Regions from separate parts of the Marinococcus sp. LNHM3E3-2.2 genome, predicted to be linked through region 1. Evidence: a T-box and tRNA genes for the amino acid it is inferred to sense, from the RefSeq annotation. Region 1 holds a T-box; the other holds one or more tRNA genes.
What was found. A T-box is a leader RNA that pairs with one kind of tRNA and senses whether it is charged. The one in region 1 lies ahead of ACTRXF_RS11895 (valine--tRNA ligase), so its partner is inferred to be a tRNA-Val.
Positions count from the first base shown of each region.

Region 2: it has a tRNA-Val gene. The T-box ahead of ACTRXF_RS11895 (valine--tRNA ligase) is inferred to sense a tRNA for this amino acid. The anticodon was not compared.

Region 1 is NZ_JBQLIC010000008.1:108,347-112,775, forward strand. Features, by position in the region: gene ACTRXF_RS11895 (valine--tRNA ligase) at 1-1,993, opposite strand, end outside; T-box leader at 2,034-2,249, opposite strand; gene hemL (glutamate-1-semialdehyde 2,1-aminomutase) at 2,299-3,612, opposite strand; gene hemB (porphobilinogen synthase) at 3,715-4,429, opposite strand, start outside.
Region 2 is NZ_JBQLIC010000001.1:51,328-55,756, reverse strand. Features, by position in the region: gene ACTRXF_RS00350 (mechanosensitive ion channel family protein) at 1-1,107, opposite strand, end outside; gene ACTRXF_RS00345 (hypothetical protein) at 1,276-1,539, shown strand; tRNA gene ACTRXF_RS00340 (tRNA-Val) at 1,782-1,857, shown strand; gene ACTRXF_RS00335 (hypothetical protein) at 3,251-3,484, opposite strand; gene ACTRXF_RS00330 (hypothetical protein) at 3,848-4,024, opposite strand; gene ACTRXF_RS00325 (GAF domain-containing protein) at 4,024-4,429, opposite strand, start outside.

The sequences.
Region 1 (4,429 bases):
GTTTTGGCTGTTCGTCTTCGCCGTACAGCGGAAGCTTGGCCATTTCAATGTACCAGTCGCAGAGGTCATCCCAAATAAAGTTATAGAGCGTCCTTCCGGCTTCCCCAAACTCGTATTTCTCCATCAGTTCGGTGGCGTTCTGCTTTGTTTCCTGCAGACGGTGTAAAATCCAACGGTCCGCAATCGTTTTTGTGCCTTCGAGCTCGATGTCTTCCGCCGTTACACCTTCCACATTCATCAACGTAAAACGGGCGGCGTTCCATATTTTATTGCCAAAATTCCAGTTGGCCTCTACTTTTTCCCACTGGAAACGAATATCGTTACCCGGGGTTGTACCCGTAGCGAGCAGAAAGCGCAGAGCATCCGCCCCGTACTGATCGATAACATCCATCGGATCTACTCCGTTGCCGAGGGATTTACTCATTTTCCGTCCCTCACTGTCACGTACCAGCCCGTGAATAAGCACATCCTCAAACGGGCGTTCGCCGGTAAACTCCAGCCCCTGAAAAATCATTCGCGACACCCAGAAGAAAATGATGTCGTAGCCGGTCACAAGAGCACTGGTCGGGTAGTAGCGCGCATAGTCCGAGCTTTCTTCCGGCCATCCCATCGTGGAAAATGGCCATAAAGCCGAGCTGAACCACGTATCAAGCACGTCCTCATCCTGTTTCCATTCATCCGAATTTTCCGGTGCCGTGCGTCCGACATAAATTTCGCCTGTTTCTTTATGGTACCAGGCGGGGATGCGGTGTCCCCACCAGAGCTGGCGGGAAATACACCAGTCCCGGATGTTTTCCATCCACTGCAGATACGTCTTTTCAAAGCGTTCCGGCACAAAGGTTACTTTTTCTTCCTTCTGCTGAAGTTCTACTGCCTGTTCCGCAAGCGGACCCATGTTTACAAACCACTGTGTGGAAAGGTATGGCTCAACCACTGCACCGCTCCGTTCAGAATGACCAACAGAGTGCATGTGCTCTTCGATGTCAAACAGAATATCCTCGGCCTGCAGATCCTTCGTCAGCTGCCGGCGGCAGTCAAAGCGGTCCATGCCTTCGTAGATGCCGGCATTCTCATTCATGCTGCCGTCTTCATTCATCACAAGTACACGCAAAAGATCATGACGATTGCCCATTTCAAAGTCATTTGGATCATGCGCTGGCGTGATTTTCACTGCCCCCGAACCAAAATCCATGTCCACATAGTCGTCTGCGATGATCGGAATTTCTCTTCCGATGATCGGCAGTACAGCCGTTTTCCCGATGAGATGCTTATAGCGATCGTCCTCCGGATGTACCGCGACTGCCGTGTCCCCGAGCATCGTTTCCGGACGGGTCGTTGCTACTTCGATCGAGGTATTTTCACCTTTAACCGGGTAGCGCATATGGTAAAAGTGACCCTGCACTTCTTTGTATTCCACCTCGATATCTGAAAGCGCCGTCTGCGTTTCTGGATCCCAGTTGATAATGTATTCGCCCCGGTAGATAAGCTCTCTTTCGTACAACGAAACAAAGACTTCACGTACCGCTTCCGACAGGCCTTCATCAAGCGTGAAACGCTCCCTCGAATAATCGAGTGAAAGCCCGAGCTTGGCCCACTGGCTGCGGATGAAATCTGCATATTCCTCTTTCCATCCCCACGTTTTTTCCAGGAATGCTTCCCGTCCAAGCTCGTAGCGGCTCGTGCCTTCTTCCTTCAGCTGAGCCTCGACCTTGGACTGGGTGGCAATGCCGGCATGGTCCATGCCTGGCAGCCATAAGGCGTCATAGCCCTGCATGCGTTTCATGCGGATTAAAATATCCTGAAGCGTCGTGTCCCAGGCATGCCCCAGGTGAAGCCGGCCGGTCACATTCGGCGGCGGGATAACAATGGTATACGGCGTACCGTCTGTCTGTCCTGCTTCAAACTGTCCTGTTTCTTTCCAGAAGTCGTACCAGCGGTTCTCTGTTTCTTTCGGATCGTACTTTTTCGCCATTTCTGTTTCTTGTTTTCCCATATAAATCCCCTTTCTTCTCATAAAAAAACTCTTCATCCCGAGTAAGGACGAAGAGTTTTCGCGGTACCACCTTAATACCTGCGGCAGCGCAGGCACTTTCCCATAACGGCGGTTACCGTCTTTTCTTACTGTATTCGTTCAGAAAAGAAGCTCGAGGGCGACTTTCCGCACGGGTCGTTAAAGAATCTCTCAGCCCAGGATTCTTTTTTCTGTACAACGAACCTGCGTGCGTACTCCTCCCTGTTTCTGCATTTATTATTAATATTGATTTAGTGCCTTTATTTTACGAAACCAGGACGCATGCGTCAACTATCTTCCCCGTGTTCTTTATTCGCAGCAAGGCTTGCAAAGACGCGGTCAGCCGCCTCAATGGTCTTATCGATATCCTCTTCACTGTGTTCTGTTGATAAAAACAATCCTTCGAACTGCGAAGGCGGAAGTGAAATGCCTTCTGCCATCATTCCGCGGAAATAACGCGCGAACATTCCCAGATCAGATTTCTTCGCAGAAGCAAAATCCACTACAGGTTCATCGGTAAAGAACAGGCCGATCATCGCTCCAGCACGGTTGATCTGATGAGGGATTCCATGCTTGGAGGCTGCGCGGTTCAGTCCTCCTTCAAGCTGGGCTGCCCGGGCGCGGAACGTTTCATAGCTGCTTTCATCCACCTGCCTGAGTGTTTCAAGTCCGGCTGTCATCGCCAGTGGATTGCCGGAAAGAGTGCCTGCCTGATAGATAGGCCCGTCCGGGGCAATATGCTGCATGATATCGGCACGGCCTCCGTAGGCGCCTACTGGAAGCCCACCGCCGATGACCTTTCCAAGACATGTGAGGTCGGGAGTCACACCGTAGTGGCCCTGGGCACTGTTATAGTCCACCCGGAAGCCGCTCATAACTTCATCAAAAATCAGTAGACTGCCGTACTGCTCCGTTATATCACGAACGCCTTCGAGAAATCCTTCACCCGGGGTGACAACACCCATATTCCCGGTAACAGGCTCGAGGATGACACCGGCGATTTCATCACCGTATTCATCAAATGCCTTCTGCAGACTGTCGAGATCGTTGTACGGAACGGTAAGCGTGTTCTGGGCGATCGAGCCGGGAACACCTGGACTGTCCGGCAGACCGAGAGTCGCCACTCCCGAGCCGGCACGAATGAGTAGAGAGTCTCCGTGGCCGTGATAGCAGCCTTCCATTTTCACGATTTTGTCCCTGCCCGTAAATCCTCGGGCCAGACGAAGCGCACTCATTGTCGCTTCCGTACCGGAATTCACCATCCGGACGACCTCAATGGAAGGTACACGGTCCACGACAAGCTCTGCAAGCCCCGCTTCTGTTACGTGCGAAGCGCCAAAGCTCGTGCCTTTTTCAGCCACAATTTTTAAACTGTCCACAACGTGCTCATTTGCGTGGCCGAGAAGAAGCGGCCCCCAGGACATTACGTAATCAATGTATTCATTGCCGTCGATATCTTTAATGCGGGATCCTTTGCCTTCGTCCATATAAACGGCCGGATGACCGACAGATTCATATGTCCGCACGGGGCTGCTGACTCCGCCCGGCATTACTTTTTTTGCGCGTTCATGTGCATGTATTGAATTATGATACGATTTCATGTCATACCTCCTGGATACTTAAAAGTTATCTTTTTTGCTATTCCCGTACTTAGTATAACGAAAACAAGCCCTGGACTGAATACCTTCCAGAGCTTGTTTCTATTATTTATTGTCTTCCTGCATATAGCGGACAGCGTCCTTGGCGAAATACGTCACAATCAGATCAGCTCCAGCACGCTTCATGCTTGTGAGCTTTTCCATGACAATATCCTTTTCGTTCACCCACCCGTTCTGGGCGGCGGCTTTAATCATCGCATATTCCCCGGAAACGTTATAAGCCACCACTGGATAACCGGTGCGCTCCTTCACTTCTCTTACGATATCGAGATAAGCAAGGGCCGGCTTCACAATGAGAAAATCGGCTCCCTCTTCGACATCAGTTTCCGCTTCTTTTAACGCTTCAAGCCGGTTCGGAGGATCCATCTGATACGTTTTCCGGTCCCCAAACGAAGGAGTGCTGTGAGCCGCGTCACGGAAAGGGCCGTAAAAAGCGCTGGCATATTTAACCGTGTAGGACATAAGCGGCACCGTGACGTGCCCTGCTCTATCAAGTCCTTCCCGGATAGCCGCTGTAAAGCCATCCATCATGTTCGACGGCGCAATAATGTCTGCTCCGGCTTCCGCCTGGGAGACCGCGGTTTCTGTGAGGTTTCTCAGTGATTCATCGTTATCCACGTAGCCGTTATGAATTACCCCGCAGTGCCCGTGGTCTGTATACTGGCACAGACAGGTATCCGCAATCACCGTTAATGCCGGATGATTTTCTTTAATCTGCCGGATCGCCCGCTGGACAATTCCGTCTCTTAGAAACGCCGGG
Region 2 (4,429 bases), on a different contig from region 1:
ATTGTCGGAGATGTGATAATTTTCTTCAGGCGCTTTTTCAATATAAATAGACTGTGTTGGATAGGCAAACTGAACGCCTTCCTCCTGAAGGATACGAATGATTTCAAGATTCAGTTCTTCTTTTATTTCCGCCCATTCCAAAAATGCGGTCGTTTTGGTAAAGCAGTAAACCCACAGGTCGAGCGAGGAGCTGTTAAATTCTTTAAACTGCACAAGAATCAGTTCTTTATCAATGTCATCACGGTTATTCAGCATCTCTTCAAGACGCTCCCGCAGCTGCAGCACCTGCTCCCTCGGTGTCTGGTATTCAATGCCAAGCGTCATATCTATTTCCCGCTTACGCATTTCACTCCAGTTCGTAATCGCTTCGTGGGCAAGTGTATTGTTTGGAACGATGACAATCGAATCAGCGAAGGTACGCACCTTCGTGCTCCGAAATGAAATATCTTCCACGATTCCTTCTACCGTCGGCGTATAAATCCAGTCGCCCCGCTTAAACGGGCGCTCCACTACAATAATTATACCGCCGATAAAGTTAGCCACCATGTCCTGGGCGGCGAGAGCAAAAGCCAGACCGCCAAGACCGAGACCTGCCACAAAGCCGTTAATGTTAAAGCCCCAGGATGAAAGAATAATGGTGAATGCAAGCGCCACGATAATAATCCGCAGCACCCGGGAAAGAAAAGGCACCAGCATATTATCTTCCTTGCCCTCGAGCCGTTTAATCATCGGGTTAAAGAGCATCGAAGACGTGTTCAGAAGCTTGTATGTGCCCCATGCTACGAGCACGATTAAAATCGAACCGTACAGGCGGTTGATAATAGTCATGGAATCCCACGGTATAGGCAGATACAGCAGCGCTAAGTATATGCCGAACACGGCAAAAAACATCCGGATCGGCCGTTCAAATGATACTAAAACATTCGTGAAGAGCTGTGATCTCGATTGGTGAGTCATCTTTAAAATGAACCTGAAAATGTATTTAGTAAAAAGCTTCCGAAAAGCAAACACGAGAAGTGCAATCAAAACGGCTACGCCTATATCAATCCAGGGCAGCTCCACAATACGTGTCTGCCATTCCATCCAAAAGTCTGCATATGCCTGCATGAACATCCCTCCACCTTTGTCCCGTTCTCTCTATATTTTAATGCTGCCACCAGGCAGTTTACTGCAGGGTTCCTGCTTTTCGCATTTGTGGATATCTTTCAAACCTAAGGTATGGTAGCATGTAAGTCGGAAAAAGACATCATCACAAAGGAAGGTTTAGATAGTCGCATGGATTTACTTATTTTACTGCTAATTGGTTTTGCTGTAAATACGCTCATATACCAGCTTGCCCGTTTGATGCAAAAAGTCTCCGGGCGAAGTCTTCCGCTTTTGGGTATCACTTACATTGCTTTTTTCGGAGCGCTGTCGCTCGGCATTTTTAATCAGGGACCGCTCGGGTTCATTCTTTCCAACCTCAGTCTGGGCATGCTTGCTTTCTGCTTATTTCTATTCCTTCAGCAGCGGAAAGAAAAACAGCAAAAGGAAAAGTAATTCATTTTTTATGGATATGTACTGCAAACGATAAAGATTTCTGTTTCTGCCGCAGGTGCTTATACGACTTCAGTATCTCCGGCAGAAACCGGACTTCAGCAAGGCCTTTAAGCTTCACTGGCCAGAGGAAATGGAATGGCAAGCATAAATCCCTGCTTTACCTGCTGAAATTGGCCACAGAAGGATTGACACCGTTCTTTTCCTATTGTATATTATTTCTGTCGCTTCATTCCATATCATTTGTTCCGTTAGCTCAGTAGGGAGAGCGCCACCTTGACAGGGTGGAGGTCACTGGTTCGAGCCCAGTACGGGACACCATAACAGATAACGCTCAAACCCTTGCCATGCAGGGGTTTTTATTATATATCCGACTGGTACACAGACAGGTATTATTGACTAATACAGCGCCAATGGGGAAAATATGGGGAAAAATATTTTATTTTTGCTCCCAGGCGCAGGTATTTCCCATTATATGGTACTGATTCCCACGACAGAAATATATATAACTACATAAGAATTAGAAAAAAACGTGTAACTTATGTAATTATCGCCGGACGCTTACGGGCGCAAGGAATACCGCCATCATAAATTAATTTTCGATTTATGAATTTGCATTGAACTTATGAAACTTATGTAATTACCTGGTCTTTTAACTACGATCAATGAAATTAAGATGATTTGCCCGGTCAATCCAGCCGCTTATACACAGCCATTTCCCTCCATTTAACCCAGTATTTATGGTATAATAGAGAGGTAGCATAGGGTAGCTACATGGGCGATGGATAGCAAATGTCGGCAGCACATCGAATACCGGGCGATACCTATTGGATAATAGCACCACCTCACAGGCACTGCTTCATTGAAGCGGTGTCTTTTTCATGCTCCCGCACAAAACGATTGCAGGAGCGGCTCACTGTGAGCTTTTCAGTTGTCCTCCTGGGCGGTAAGTATTGGCAGGAAGAAATGCGCTGTATGAGTTGCATAGAAGCTCTAAACGATGCAACCTTTTAGTGGAGCTGTTCCGTTTTGTAAAAAGCGCATCCCCGTTGCATCGTGCCATTCATAGTCCAGCTATGGTTTTTGCTATGTCCTTACTGCCACAAGGGAAAAATCCGTTTTCAATGTCGTTATACCTTGCCTAAACCTTGCCCTTTTGGATGCAACCTTTTGCAACGCAGATGCAACCTTTTTATTCTTTAAGTTAGTTTTGTAAAAGGCGCAATACAGGGTTGCAGTGCAACCTTTTAAACGATTTATGTTGTTTTGTATTAGCATTTATTAGCATCAGGGTTGCATGTCGTACCATAAGCAATCGCTGCTGCCCAGGGTTAAAATACTAACCCCCTGGAAGGAACGTCGAGGAACGAATGCCCATTTACACAGTCATTTCATTTTGACTGTTCACTGGGTACGTTTTTTAAACGTGGCTCCTTCCAGCTGAGCTGAAACTTGCACTCCGTGATAAATGGATCTTCTTCTTTTTACTGCGTCCGGAAACTCTCTTTAGGGAGTCTATTAATTCTATTTTTAAGACCGCCGAAACTGCCGATAAATACGACAACGTTTCCGTATTTCTTTTGTACAGCAATGTGCCCGTAATGGCCACAAGAAATGGTTACCATATAAGGATTTCATGCTAGGTTTTATTAGGTAGCTTAATTAATACCAGGTAATAAAAAAGCACCCGCCCTTCGGCAGATGCTCGTGCGTGCTATTTAACTTTGTTTATAGCGGGTATGCCTTCCATTCTTCCATCAGCTATTTTATTTTCCCGATAAGAGACCCCTTTTACATCACAAGTCCCACTATATTTTTCATCTTCCATATCAATGATTTCTACTTGTTGACGCACTCCATGCAACTCTGGATCAATGTCTTTCTCGTACACTCCTGAAAAGTATATTGTCCAATCGCTGAACTTATCTGCCTCATTCTTAATAGTCAATGTGGCTTCCTCGAAACCGATAGGTCGATTACCTACGATTAAAGATTTAAGTTGTGTTTTAATATAGAATACCTCCCTTTATTATGATGCCCTACCACCTTCTGCATCATCTGGGAGAATTCCTCTAATTTATATTTGTTAATATCCTGGGCAGTATATAGTCGTAGATGACCTTACTAATAATCACCTCATCTCCAACTAATGACGTATGTTCACCATACCCCTTCTCGAAAGATAAGGCGCTTAACCCGTTCCCCCGTTAGTGCTTAAGAGGTTGAGGTTTTATGAGCTAGCCTTTTGTGAGATAGTTCGTTGTTAACCAACTGGCATTAAAAAAGCGCCCCTTATTTGAGGACGCTTTGCTTAATTCGCAGCATGTTTTGATTTTTTATTAGAGTGATATGATTTGTCGCTACTTTCATAGCCCATTTCACGGGCACGTGCAACTAAATTATTAGTATTTTTTTTAGATTGGGCGCTTTTTTTAGCAATAGTTTTGGCAGCTTTAAATTGTGACGGACGTCTATTCATCGTTTGCATTATCCATCACCTCCCCTTCTATTTATTATCTTATCACAATAATAAGCTAATGCACATATATCAGCATAAAATTGCATAGTCACTTCATCATCTTCACTAAAATCATTAAACTCTTCACTTTGAATGTTTATAACACCGATTGGTTGATTACCAATTTTACAGGGAACTCCCAAAATTGAATTATATGAATGTCTCGGGCTGAATTCACCTTGAAAATTTTCATCTTCTTGAACATTTTTTATGATTTTTGTCGCGCCACTTTGAAAAATTGCTCCTGCAAAACCCTCGCCTGGTTTAAATGTTCTTTCTCTTGAAGAAGAGAACTCCAAACGGTTATAAGAGTACATTTCTAATACCCCATCTTCAATAAAATATAAAGACGAAGATTTATCAGCTCTATCTTGA